3 regions of the Solicola agrisoli genome follow, and region 3 is predicted to be linked to each of the others. Evidence: predicted binding sites of a transcription regulator. Region 3 holds the regulator's gene; each other region holds the start of a gene.
What was found. Region 3 encodes LexA, which represses DNA repair genes until DNA is damaged. Its sites were predicted from a motif close to TCGAACANNTGTTCGA; they were not measured.

Region 1 (4,514 bases), on a different contig from region 3:
GCAGTGGGTGCACATCGCCGACGACGTGCTCGAGCACGCCCTCTCGGCGACGCGTCGCTCCCTGCCCCTGCGCGCGGCGACCGCCGCCGGGGCGTTCTGGGTGGCCGAGCAGGTGGTCGTCGCCAAGCTCCAGGAGGCGATCGACGCCGAGCTGGACGGCGCGGCCGTGGGGCGGATCGCCATCAGCGCCACCACCGGGCACGTCCTGACGTCCCTGACGGTCGAGCTGTTCGGCCGCTACGGCCACGACCTGCTCGCCCTTGCCGACGAGGCTCGCCGCGTCGCCGACTCGGTGCTCGCCACCCTCGGCCTCGCACACGTCGACGTCGACGTCATGCCGCTGCACATGCACTTCGGTGACGTCACCGTCGGCGACCCGCACGACGTCGACCCCGCCGACGAGCGCTGAGTCAGAAGTCGTCGAACGGCGAGCCCAGCGGGGGCAGCGCCTCTCGGGCCGAGAGGTGGAAGCGCCCACGGAAGAGCACGACGTACCGGTCGGGGCCCATCGCCGAGCCGATGGTCTCCTCGATCTCGAACGCCGCCTCGGCGAACCCGTCCCCCGGCTCGAGCGCGTCGTCACGGCCGCTGTCCGTCCGGGCCGCCACCTCACCGTCGACCACGCACTCGCGCCACTGCTCGGGCGTGACCACCACGGTGAAGACCTCGTCGTCGGTCTCGGTGACCTCGAAGCGGTCCACACCCGTCACGCGACCGCGGGTCGTCTCGACGAGCTGGTCCCACAGCGTCCGGGCGTCGGGCAGCTCGTCACGCACCTGCTGCACGAGGGCCTCGTCGGCGACCTCGCCGCGCGCCCGCTGGTAGGCCCGGACGCCGGCGAAGTAGGCGGTCGTCACCACGGCGTCGACCATCGACGCGGGGTCGTCCAACCCATTGTCGAGACGCCACTGCCGGTCGAAGAGCGTCCGGGCGGTGGTCGTCGGGTCGACGCGACGGCGGTAGCGCCACGGCACCCGCATGCCGACGGTGATCTCGACGTCGTCCCAGCCGTCGGGCGACGCCACCACGCGCAACCCGGCGACCCAGTAGTCGCGGTCGTACCCGTCGTTCTGGTTCCTGACGAGCTGGTCGCGGCGATTGGCGATGCCCCGCATCAGGGCGGCGAGGTAGGCGTCGTCGTCGAGCACCCGCCCAGTGTCCGGCACCCAGGCGCCTGCTCGCGGGAAGCGCTGGGTGGTGGTGTGATGTGGGCCACCACCTCACCCAGGAGCGCCGATGATCCAGAACGACTTCTACACGCCCGAGACCCAGGGCCCCTACGAGCTGCACGGTCTGGGCGAGTTCGCGCTCGAGGAGGGCGGGACGATCCCCGACCTGCAGCTCGCGGTCGCGACGTTCGGCGAGCTGAACGAGGCGCGCGACAACGCGATCTGCATCCCCACCTGGTTCTCGGGCACCCACGCCACGTGGGCCCTGACCTACATCGGCGAGGGACGGGCGCTCGACCCGTCGCGCTACTTCATCGTGGTGGTCAACCAGATCGGCAACGGGCTGTCGACGTCGCCGCACAACACCGACGGCGCGATCGCGATGTCCGCGTTCCCGCGGGTCACGATCGGTGACGACGTCCGCGCGCAGGAGCAGCTGCTGCGCGAGGTCTGGGGCATCGAGGAGCTCGCGCTCGTCATCGGCGGCTCGATGGGCGCGCAGCAGACCTACGAGTGGGCCGTCCGCTTCCCCGACAAGGTCAAGCGCGCTGCCCCCATCGCCGGCACCGCGCAGATCACCCCGCACGACGTGCTGTTCACCCAGGCACTGATGGACACGCTGACGTCCGACCCCGGTTGGGCCGGTGGCGAGTACGCGTCGCACACCGACGTCGCCGGCGGTCTGCGCCGCCATGCCGGCATCTGGTCGCTGCTCGGGCTGTCGACGGAGTTCTGGAAGACCGAGTTCTGGCGCGGCATCGAGCTGCCCGACGTCACCTTCACCTCGCTCGAGCAGTTCCAGACCGTCTTCATGGAGGGCACCTTCGGCGCGATGGACCCCAACGCGCTGCTGACCATGGGCTGGAAGTGGCAGCACGGCGACGTCGCCGGGCACACCGGTGGCGACCTGGCGGCGGCGCTCGGACGCATCACGGCCAAGACCTTCGTCATGCCCATCGACGAGGACATGTTCTTCCCGCCCCGCGACTGCGCCGCCGAGCAGGCGCTCGTACCCGACAGCGAGCTGCGCGTCCTGCCCAGCATCGCCGGTCATTTCGGGCTCTTCGGGTTCGAGCAGACCTACCTCGACATGCTCGACGCCAACCTCAAGGACCTGCTCGCGACGGAGGTCTGAGGGTCGTTCAGGGTTCGGGCTCGGCCTCGTCGCCGCAGACCCAGACCCACGCCCAGCCCGCTGCTCCGATCGCGAGCAGCGCGGCTGGGCTGGCGACCGCGACGACCCACCCGCCGGTCGACCCGGCGAGGACGACGTACAGCGCCGAGTACGGGGTGCTCGACCACAGGACCAGCCCGAGGACCACCGGGTAGCCGACGACGACGGCCTGGACCCACCGGGGCCAGGCGCCCGTGAAGGTCTGCCGGATGCCCTCCAGCTCGAGCGGGTCCATCTCGTCGAACGCCCCGTCACGCGCCTGGGCGAGTCGGCGCCGGGCGTTCCAGATCGTCCAGACGGCGAGGCCCGCGTACGCCACGGCACCGATCGGGACGTCGGTCATCGCGACACCATGGCACGGGTGGTCGGGCGGGCCGACTAGAACCGTCGTCCACAGGGAGGCCTGGGCGGCTCCGCGAGAAGCCGTTTGAGCCCGCTCCACGTCCACAGCGTTGCGAACACGTGTTCGACTGTCGTAAAATGGGCCCATGCCGGTCGCCGCTCTCCCGCTCGCCGAGCACCCCGCGTTCGCGGCGCTCGCGGCGGTCGAGAGCGCCCTGGCCGACGGTGATCTGTCGGTCTACGCGGGCCTGTCCGCGGACGACGCGACGCAGCTCGTGGCACGGTGGAACCGGGTCGGCGCGCAGGTGTCGGCGCACGCCACCGCGGCAACTCGGGCCGTCCACCACTCGGGCGCGGCGACGAAGGCCGGCGCCACGTCCACCGGGGCGCTGCTCGCGAGCCAGTTCGGTGGCGACCGGAGCGCTGCTGCCCGCGACGTCCACCTGGGCGAGGACCTCGAGAAGGCCGGCACCACCGAGAACGCCCTCGCCAAGGGTCAGGTGACCAAGGAGCAGGCCCGTCTGATCGCCCGCACCGTCACCCGGCTCCCCGACGACGTGCCCGCGGCCACCCGCCAGAAGTGCGAGCAGGCCCTCATCGAGGACGCCGCGACCCTGACGATGCGCGACCTGCAGCACCGGGCCGACCGGATCACCGACGTCTTCAAGCCCGCCACTGAGGTCGACGCCGACGAGGGAGAGATCGTCCGCGACCGCGAAAAGGACGCCTACGCCCGGTCGGAGCTCTGGATGCAGGACCAGGCCGACGGCACCTGGACCGGGCGCTTCCGCCTCCCCGAGGCCCAGGCCGGGTTCCTCAAGCACGCCCTGGACCGGTTCACCGCACCCCGCAGGCGTCACCTCGACGACGGCCAAGCTCAAGAGGACTTGAGCTACTCCCAGCGCCAGGGTCGGGCGTTCGTCGCGCTGGTCGAGCACCTGCCCACCGACGGGCTTCCCGACGCAGGCGGCTCCGGCCTCGTCGTGACGGTCAACATCGACCTCGACACGCTGATCACCGGCACCGGAGTCGGCACCACCTCGACCGGACAGCGCATGTCCGCCGGGGAGATCCGCCGGGCCGCCTGCCGCGCCGGGATCATCCCCCAGGTCCTCGGCGGTGCGTCGCTCCCGCTCGACCTCGGACGCACCCAGCGGTTGTTCAACCGTGCCCAACGGATCGCCCTGGCCCACCGCGACGGCGGCTGCGCGTTCCCCGACTGCGACCGACCACCCTCCTGGGCCGAGGCCCACCACGCGAAAGAGCCCTGGTCACACGGCGGCAGCACGGATCTGGACGACGGCGTCCTGCTCTGCCCGTTCCACCACAGGACCGTGCACGACGACGGATGGACCATCACCTTCGACACTGACGACAGACGACCGGCGTTCGTCCCACCCGGCCGGCTCGACCCCTATCGCAGACCGAGGACGAGCACGAGGTACCGACCTCGGCGAGACTGACGAGGTGGACACGGGGCTCAGCGGGTGCCGCGCTCCTCGACGGTGAAGTCGTGGGTCACCGACAGGGTCGGCGTGGCGTCACCCTCGGGCGTGGGTGCACCCTCCCACCGCAGGTCGAGGTCGCGTCCCCGCACCCGGACGCTGGCGAGCTGGTTCTCGAACCAAGGGCCGGCCGTGGTCGACCAGGTGAACGGGGGGTCGGGCACGCGGGCGCTGCGCGACAGGGCCCGTCCGAGCCTCGACCCGATCCGCATGTTCGCGAACGTCTGCGCGGTGCGCATCGCGCGGGGCAGCGGGTTGCGGATGGGCGAGCACACGGCCTGGAGCAGACGCGTGCCGCGCGAGCCCACCCGTCCGTCCACCTCG
Region 2 (4,514 bases), on a different contig from region 3:
ACGCCTTGGTCATCCGGGGCAGCAGGACGTACGTCATGATCGGCGTCGCGACCAGGGTGGTGACGAACGTCCGGACGACCACGCCCACCTGCAGCCCGGTGAGCAGCAGCAGCTCGCCGAGGGCCAGGCTGAGCGGGAAGAACGCGAGCCAGATGACCACCGCCTGCTTCCAGCGGGGCGGCGGGACGGGCGCCGGACGCAGGTCCTCGACGTCGTGCTCGCGCGGCGGGTCGAACCAGCCCTCGATGCCCGTGCGGCGCTCGAGCCGCGACTCCCCCACGAGCCCCTGCGCGGAGTCGAGCCACCACCGGCGCTGGTCCGAGGCCTCCCACGCGGCGAGGCTGTCGCCGTCGGCGAAGCGGTAGAGCATGTGCCACTCGTCGGAGTCCGCGCCGGGGCGCACCCAGCCGGTGCCGAGGAACCCGGGGAACCGCTCGGCCAGGGACGAGCCGGCCCGCACCCACGCCACCATCTGGTCGACGTGCGCGGGGTCGACGTGACGGGTGATCGACACGGTGACGGCGTCCGGTGACGCGGTGGGGGTGCTCACCGGACCAGGCTAGGACGGTCCGATGACGTGCCGGTTGCCTGTCGTGGCACACCGGCGCGACTCGTGACGCACGTCGCGCGGGCTAGGACACCTCGACGAGCTCGACGGACGTGAGCGCGCCGCCGTCGACCTCCAGCAGCATCAGCGTGCCGTGCGCCTGGCGACGCTTGTCGGTGGGCGAGCCGGGGTTCAGCACGCGGAAGCCGTCGGGTGCGGTCTCGTCCCACGGGACGTGCGAGTGGCCGAACACCACCACGTCGGCGGACGGGAACCACCGGCGCAGCCGCGCGAGGCGTCCCTGCTTCGGGCCGCTGTCGTGCACCATCGCGAACGCCACGCCGCCGACGTCCAGCTCGAGCCGCTCCGGCGCGCCCCACGCGGCCACGTCGGGCCCGTCGTTGTTGCCCAGCACGACGTGCACGGGCGCGAACGCCGTCAGCTCGTCGAGGACGGACGGCCGGCACACGTCGCCGGCGTGCAGGATCACGTCGACGCCGTCGAGCGCCGCGGCCACCCGGTCGGGCACGCCCTTCCAGAACCGCGGGGCATGGGTGTCGGAGACCAGTGCGACGCGCACGCCTGCTCCCTACCCGGCGCGGCGGTGGACGGCCGCGAGCGGCGGGGCGGTCCAGGCGTCGGCGAGCACGCGCAGGTCGCAGCCCAGCGACTCGCTGAGCCTCACCACCACCCCGAACGAGGGGGACGGCAGCCGACCGGTCTCGATCTTGCGCAGGGTCTCCGGCGAGATGCCGGCGCCGCTCGCCACGTCGGCCTGCGGACGCGGGCCGCGGGCCTCGCGGATGGCTGCGCCCAGGCGGCGGCCGGCCTCGAGCTGCTCGGGGGTGAGGGGGACGCGGACCATGTGCGCACTCTAGCCGAGCCCTGGTATTTTCATACCGTGATCGACATGAAGACCCCCGCGCAGATCGAGCAGATGCACGTCACCGGCACCTTCGTCGGCGAGGTGCTGGAGCAGCTGGCGTCGTCGGCGGGCGTCGGGGTGAACCTGCTGGACCTCGAGCACGAGGCCCGCGACCTGATCGCGTCCCGCGGCGCGACGTCCTGCTACTGGGACTACAGCCCCTCGTTCGGGCGCGGGCCGTTCCGCAACGTCCTGTGCACGTCGGTCAACGACGCCGCCCTCCACGGACTGCCCCACGACTACGTGCTGCGCGACGGCGACGTGCTGAGCCTCGACCTCGCCGTGCTGATCGACGGCTGGGCGGCCGACTCGGCCCTGACCGTCGTCGTGGGCACGCCCGACGAGGCCGACGCCCGGCTCGTGCGCGCGACCCAGGTGGCCCTCGAGGCCGCCATCGGGGCGGCGGTGGCCGGCAACCGGATGGGCGACGTGTCGGCGGCCATCGAGGCGGTCGCGACCGAGCACGGCTACCGGCCCAACGGGGACTTCGGCGGCCACGGCATCGGTCGCACGATGCACGAGGACCCCCACGTCGCCAACCACGGCCGCCCCGGACGGGGGCTGCGCCTCAAGCCGGGGCTCACCATCGCCCTCGAGCCGTGGTTCATGCGCACGACCGACGAGCTGTACGTCGACGCCGACGGCTGGACGCTCCGCTCGGCCGACGGGTCCCGCGCCTCCCACAGCGAGCACACCGTCGCCATCACCGACGACGGCCCGCTCGTCCTGACGCGGCGGGCGTCCGAGCGGGTCTAGCTCAGACTCGTCGGTGGTGGTCGCGCTCGTCCGGCGGGGCGTCGAAGCGTCCACGCTCGAAGGCGAGCCGCGCGGGCCGCCGGGGCCGTTCGGGCGGGCGGTGGAGCTGGACGTGGTCGCGGACGACCGGCGTCACGAGCGGGATCGCCTGGCCGGCGAAGAGGACGGCGAGGAGGCCCGTCACCAGGGCGGACCGCAGGTCGGGCTCGAACCACGACCCGATGGTGAACGCGACGGCCCAGGTGGCGGCGGGGATGAAGGCGAAGCCCCGCGCGACCCGGCTGTTGAAGCGATAGACGAGCCAGAGCAGCAGCGCGGCGAGCGCCAGGTCCCCACCCACGCCACCCTCGTCCGTCACGATCGCGACACCGGACACCGCGACGCTGCACGCGAGACTCAGCAGCAGCATCCGTCGGACGCTCACGAGGCGAGCGACCTCGTCGACGCGCCCGGTCGGCGACTCGGCCACGGTGGACATGGCGGAACGATAGTGAATCCGAACGGGTCACACTGCCGATTCTGTGGACGAGCCCGGCCACCACGTCGCTCGACGTCCACAAAGCCCGCTCCGCGTCCACACCGTTGCGAACACGTGTTCGACTGCCGTAAAATGAGTCCATGACGGTCGCCGCTCTCCCGCTCACCGAGCACCCCGCGTTCGCGGTGCTCGCGGCGGTCGAGAGCGCCCTCGCCGACGGTGACCTGTCGGTCTACGACGGGCTGTCGGTCGAGGACGCGACGCAGCTCGCGGCCCGGTGGAACCGGGTCGGCGCGCAGGTGTCGGCACACGCCACCGCGGCCACCCGGGCCGTCCACCACTCGGGTGCGGCGGAGAAGGCCGGCGCCACGTCCACCGGATCGCTGCTCGCGAGCCAGTTCGGCGGCGACCGGAGCGCCGCCGCCCGCGACGTCCACCTGGGCGAGGATCTCGAGAAGGCCAGCACCACCGAGAACGCCCTCGCCAAGGGTCAGGTGACCAAGGAGCAGGCCAGGCTCATCGCCCGCACCGTCACCCGGCTCCCCGACGACGTGCCCGCGGCCACCCGCCAGAAGTGCGAGCAGGCCCTCATCGACGACGCCAGGACGCTGACCATGCGGGACCTGCAACACCGCGCCGACCGGATCACCGACGTCTTCAAGCCCGCCCCCGAGGTCGACGCCGACGAGGGCCGGATCGTCCGCGACCGCGAACGCATCGCGTACGCGCGCACCGAGCTCTGGATGCAGGACCAGGCCGACAGCACCTGGACCGGAGGATTCCGCCTCCCCGAGGCCCAGGCCGGGATGCTCAAGCACGCCCTCGACCGGTTCACCGCCCCACGCCGCCGGCACCTCGACCACGGGCAGGCCGCCGAGGACCTCACGTACTCCCAGCGCCAGGGCAGGGCGTTCGTGGCGCTGGTCGAGCACCTGCCCACCGACGGCCTCCCCGACTCCGGTGGGTCCGGGCTCGTCGTCACCGTCAACATCGACCTCGACACCCTCGTCGAAGGCGTGGGGGTCGGGACGACGTCCACCGGGCAGCGCATGTCAGCCGGCGAGGTCCGCCGCGCCGCCTGCCGGGCCGGGATCATTCCCCAGGTCCTCGGCGGTGCGTCCCTCCCGCTCGACCTGGGCCGCACCCAGAGACTGTTCAACCGGGCCCAACGGATCGCCCTGGCCCACCGCGACGGCGGCTGCGCGTTCCCCGAATGCGACCGACTACCCTCGTGGACAGAAGCCCACCACGCCAGAGAACCCTGGTCACACGGCGGCAGCACGGACCTGGACGACGGGGTCCTGCTGTGCCCGTTCCATCATCGGACGGTGCACGACGACGGGTGGTCGATCACCTTCGACACCGACGACAGACGGCCGGCGTTCGTCCCACCCGCGCGCCTCGACCCGTACCGGAGACCGAGGACCAGCAGGAGGTACCGACCGAGACGGACGTGAGTGTGGTCGCTGTGGCGCTCCGCGCAGGCTCAGCCGCGGCGGCGCAGGAGGTAGGTGTCCATCACCCAGCCGTGCCGGGCCTTGACGCGGTCGCGCTCGGCGACCACCTCGTCGGCCACCTCGGCCAGCGGGCCGGCGACCAGGGCCTCACCGGGGGTGCCGAGGTTGGCGCCCCACCACAGGTCCCACTCGCCGTGCGCTTCGTCGAGCAGCGCGGCGGCGGAGAAGTCGCGGTTGAGGACGACCAGGATGGCCTCGCGTCCGGCGTCCACCTCGGCCATCAGCTGACGGCCCGTCGTGACGGTCAGCGGCGCGCCCACGTCGTTGAGGACGATCCGGTGACGCGCGGCG
Region 3 (4,514 bases):
CGATCTCGTGGGACGAGCGGTAGGCCTCCAGACCCTCGTCGACCCGGTCGGCGAGCCAGAGCAGCGCCAGCTCGCGCAGGGCGGCGAGGTTGCCCTCCCGGAAGTACTTGGACAACGCGGCGTCGACGCGGTCGGCGGGGTACACGTTGCCGTGCGCCATCCGCCGGCGCAGGGACTGCGGGCTCATGTCGACCAGCTCGATCGCGTCCGCCGCGCGCACGAAGGCGTCGGGCACCGTCTCGCGCTGGCGCACGCCGGTGATGGCCTCGACCACGTCGTTGAGCGACTCCAGGTGCTGCACGTTGACCGTCGTCACCACGTCGATGCCGCCGGCCAGGATCGTCTCGACGTCCTGCCACCGCTTCTCGTGGCCCGACCCCGGGACGTTGGTGTGCGCGAGCTCGTCGACGAGCACCACGTCCGGCTCGCGGACGAGCACCGCGTCGAGGTCGAGCTCGGTGTGGCTCGTGCCGCGGTGGTCGACCAGCCGGCGGGGGACCACCTCGAGGTCGCCGAGCGCCTCGGCGGTGCGGGCACGGCCGTGCGTCTCGACGATCCCGACGACGACGTCGGTGCCCCGCTCGGCGCGTCGGTGCGCCTCGGCCAGCATCGCGTAGGTCTTGCCGACGCCGGGCGCGGCACCGAGGTAGACCCGCAGCCGCCCCCGGCCCTGCCTCCTGGTCATGGGGCCAGTCTCCACCCCGCACCAGCACCGGTGTGCGACCGGCTCGGGTGACACGTCGAACGACCACGCCGGGCAGCACGGCGGCCCGGCCAGACTCATCACCACGGGGCGAGAGCCGCCGGACACAGGACGGGCCGGGACCGCAGCAGCGGTCCCGGCCCGTCGGGGGTGGCACAGGTCAGAGGCTGCGCAGCGCCTCGAGCAGCTGGGCCTTGGTGAGGCGGCTGCGGTTGGGGACGCCGCGCTCGCCCGCGAGCACGACGAGCTGCGCGCGCGTCAGCCCGACGTGGGGGTCGTCGGCCGGCGTCTCGGTGTCGGCGCTCGCCGAGCCGAGCGGGTCACCGGCGACCTTGGCGGACGCGTCGCTGAGCTGCGCGTCCTGGGCGACGTTCTGCAGCGGCGTGGCCTCGGGGGCGACGCTCTCGATGGATTCACCGGCGTCGACGGGCTCCAGGCCGGACGACTCCGACTCCTGCGGCGCGGCCTTCTTCGAGACCTTCTTGGACGCCTTCTTCGCCGACTTCGCGCGACCGGCCGCCTTGGCGGCGGCCTTCTCCGCGCGTGCCGCAGCCTCCTCGGCGGCCTGGACCGCCTTCGTCAGCTTCTTGCGCTCGGACTTGACCGCCTTCTTGACCGCGACCTTGACCTGCTTGTCCTCGGACTTCTTGCTCTTCTTCGCCATGCGACGATCCTGCCGTCTGACGCGGGCGCGCGCCACAGCGGCCGGTGTCAGACGCGGCGCAGGACCGCGGTGACCTTGCCCAGGATCGTGGCGTGCGTGCCGTCGATGGGGTCGTAGTCGTCGTTGTGGGGGAGTAGCCAGACCTGGCCGTCCTTGCGCTGGAATGTCTTGACGGTGGCCTCGCCGTCGAGCATCGCCGCGACGATCTCGCCGTTCTCGGCGTTGGGCTGCTGCCGCACGACCACGTAGTCACCGGGGCAGATGGCGGCGTCGAGCATCGACTCGCCCTGCACCTCGAGCAGGAACAGGGTGCCGTCGCCCACCAGAGACTTGGGCAGCGGGAAAACGTCCTCGACGCGCTCCTCGGCCAGGATCGGACCACCGGCGGCGATCCGTCCCACCATGGGGACGTACGCGGGCACCGGGCGCTGATTGCCGAGGTCGGTCTCGTCGTACTCGGCCTCCGACGCGCTGCCGACCGCGCGGCGGCTCAGACCGTCGGGGAGGAAGACCTCGAGGGCACGCGGGCGGTTGGGGTCGCGTCGGACGAAGCCCATCTTCTCCAGGCTGCGGAGCTGGTGGGCGACCGAGGAGGTGCTGGTGAGCCCGACCGCGGCCCCGATCTCGCGCATGCTGGGCGGGTAGCCGCGGGTCTCGATGGCCTCGCGGAGGAACTCCAGCACGCGGCGCTGGCGGGGGCTGAGGCCGCTCGCGTCGGGCGGGCCGTCAGGAAGCTCGGTGACGTCGGCGTCGGTGGACGCGAGGTCGTCGGTGGTGGGGCCCGGGGGAGTCGGCTTGCTCATGTCGAGCACAGTAGACCCGAGCGACGACGCGTTCAAACATGTGTTCGACTGGCGTGTCGCGGCCCGTCCGGGCCAGTGGGCGCGCTCAGGCGGCCTGGTGCACGACCTCGTCGATGGAGGTGAGGCGGGCGACGCTGAGCGCGCGGTCGAGCTCGGGGTAGCGGGCCAGGCAGGCCACCTTGCGGCGGTCGACCTCGAACATCATCGCCACCTGGTCGGTGTCGGTGGGACGACCGTCGGCGTCGTGCCAGGTGGCCTCGCACAGGGCGACGACCGTGCTGCCCGGGCCGCTGAACCAGCGCAGCGGGATCGCGGTCATGCGGGCGCGCTCGGCCCACTGCTGGACCAGCGGGCGACCGAAGCCGCTGCTGCGGGGGCCGACGATCTCGATGTCCGCGCTGGACAAGGACGCGAGCGTCTGGACGTCGCCGTCGTTGAGGGCGTCGAGCCAGCGTTCGACCACGGCGATCTTGTCGGTCATGGGCTCAACATAGGCATTCCGACGCCTGACGTCAGTGGTGCAGTTCACCTTCTGGCAATCTTCGCGTCTCATCTCCTGCACCTGGGCGAGAACCACCCGAATCGGACGATCCGACCGGGTGCGAGAACCGGCTCGACGACCGCGTCCCGACACGCCGATCGAACACATGTGCGAGGGTGCACGATTCTGTCGGCGGGTGCCCCTATCGTCGTACACGTGTTCGATCGAACAGAGGTTCTATCGAACATCTGTCGAACACCGCTCGAGCAGACCGAGCGAGCACCGTACGAGCCGACTTCCCCCGGAGGCACCAGATGAGCACCCTCACCGCCCAGCGCACCACCATCCCCGCCCGTCCCGTCGCACGTCGGGCGCCGCTGCGGCTGACCCGTCGCGGCCGGGTGGTCGTGGTGCTGGCCGCCCTGGTGCTGGTGGCGCTGGCCTCGGTGTTCCTGGGCTCGCGCGTCGTCGCCACCGACGAGGCGTCGGCCCCCGCGGTCGCGCAGACCGTCACCATCCAGCCGGGTCAGACCCTGTGGGACATCGCCCGCGACGCCTCGCCCGACGCCGACCCGCGCGCCGTCGTCGACGACATCGTCGAGCTCAACGCCCTCACCGGCGGCGGCGACGTGCAGCCCGGCCAGCGCGTGGCGGTCCCGGCGTACTGACGGTCCTCGTCGGTCGATGCCCTAGGTTCGGTGCCCATGAGCCGCACCATCGACGTGCTGCACGGCGTGAACCTCGACCAGCTCGGTCGTCGTGACCCCCGGCACTACGGGACCCAGACCCTGGCCGACCTCGAGGAGGCCGTCGCCGGCTTCGGCCGCGACCTCGGCCTCGAGACCCGCTTCTTCCAGACCAACCACGAGGGCGCGTTCGTCGAGCACCTGCACGCGCTGCGGGGGGCCAGCGACGGCATCGTGCTCAACCCGGGGGCCTGGACCCACTACGCATGGGCCATCCACGACGCGCTCGAGATCACCGGGGTGCCGGCGGTCGAGGTGCACCTGTCCGACGTCACGCAGCGCGACGCGTGGCGCCAGGTGTCCGTGGTGCGCGACGTGTGCGTCGCGACCGTCTCGGGCAAGGGTGTGGAGGGCTACCGCGACGCCCTGGCCCTGCTGGCCGAGCGCCGCTGACGACGAAGCCCCGGACGCAGAGCACGGCCGCCGCCACCCGGGGGTGACGACGGCCGTGCTGCGGGGCCGGAACCAGGAACGGCGCCGGATCAGGGGCTGTCAGCTCTCGCTGGCAGCGCTCGACGCCGAGGCGGCGGCGTCGGTCTCGCTGGTCGCCGTCCCGGTGGACAGGCTCCCGTCGGTGCCCTCGAGGTGGGCGCGGACGAACCACTGGAACAGCTCCATGCCGCGGATGTGGGCGATGAGCATGTCCTCGGTGATCGCGTCGATGTCGGAGATCTGCTCCTGGGCGCGACGGTGGTCGGCGAGGACCCCGTCGTAGACCATGTCGAGCGCGCCGAGGTGCTCGTTGGTGGTGGCGCGGTTGAGCGTGTAGTCGTCCCAGGTGCGGCTCTTGACGATCTCGCCGGGTGTGCCGAGCGGCGACGCACCCAGCGTCGCGATGCGCTCGGCGGTCTCGTCGATCGCGGCACGGACCTCGTCGACCTGCGGGTCGATCATCTCGTGGACCGCGATGAAGTGCGGTCCGACGACGTTCCAGTGCACGTGCTTGAGCGTCAGGGCCAGGTCGTTGAGGGCGTTCAGTCGGTCCTGCAGGATGCTGGCGACCTTCTGGCCGTCCTCCACGGCGAGACCGGGAACGGTGTAGGTGCCCGCGTTCGGGCGCTTGCTGGTGTTGGTAGCCATGTCTCGACCGTACGACCCGCTTCGGGCGGTCGCACGT

Region 1: a site for LexA is predicted at 2,798-2,813, ahead of ACI6PP_RS21275 (HNH endonuclease signature motif containing protein). Genes of this name have one in related genera too.
Region 2: a site for LexA is predicted at 2,813-2,828, ahead of ACI6PP_RS08775 (HNH endonuclease signature motif containing protein). Genes of this name have one in related genera too.

The regions. Positions count from the first base shown of each region.
Region 1 covers NZ_JBMGQR010000099.1:7,931-12,444, reverse strand. Annotated here, with positions in the region: gene ACI6PP_RS21295 (hypothetical protein) at 1-409, shown strand, start outside; gene ACI6PP_RS21290 (hypothetical protein) at 411-1,148, opposite strand; gene ACI6PP_RS21285 (alpha/beta fold hydrolase) at 1,237-2,304, shown strand; gene ACI6PP_RS21280 (hypothetical protein) at 2,312-2,686, opposite strand; gene ACI6PP_RS21275 (HNH endonuclease signature motif containing protein) at 2,832-4,148, shown strand; gene ACI6PP_RS21270 (alkaline phosphatase D family protein) at 4,166-4,514, opposite strand, start outside.
Region 2 covers NZ_JBMGQR010000017.1:57,360-61,873, reverse strand. Annotated here, with positions in the region: gene ACI6PP_RS08800 (antibiotic biosynthesis monooxygenase) at 1-550, opposite strand, end outside; gene ACI6PP_RS08795 (metallophosphoesterase family protein) at 633-1,127, opposite strand; gene ACI6PP_RS08790 (helix-turn-helix domain-containing protein) at 1,137-1,412, opposite strand; gene map (type I methionyl aminopeptidase) at 1,449-2,228, shown strand; gene ACI6PP_RS08780 (hypothetical protein) at 2,230-2,706, opposite strand; gene ACI6PP_RS08775 (HNH endonuclease signature motif containing protein) at 2,847-4,163, shown strand; gene cobF (precorrin-6A synthase (deacetylating)) at 4,193-4,514, opposite strand, start outside.
Region 3 covers NZ_JBMGQR010000043.1:9,172-13,685, forward strand. Annotated here, with positions in the region: gene ACI6PP_RS14845 (ATP-binding protein) at 1-685, opposite strand, end outside; gene ACI6PP_RS14850 (hypothetical protein) at 864-1,367, opposite strand; gene lexA (transcriptional repressor LexA) at 1,415-2,170, opposite strand; gene ACI6PP_RS14860 (nuclear transport factor 2-like protein) at 2,256-2,651, opposite strand; gene ACI6PP_RS14865 (LysM peptidoglycan-binding domain-containing protein) at 2,966-3,319, shown strand; gene ACI6PP_RS14870 (type II 3-dehydroquinate dehydratase) at 3,356-3,790, shown strand; gene ACI6PP_RS14875 (Dps family protein) at 3,890-4,477, opposite strand.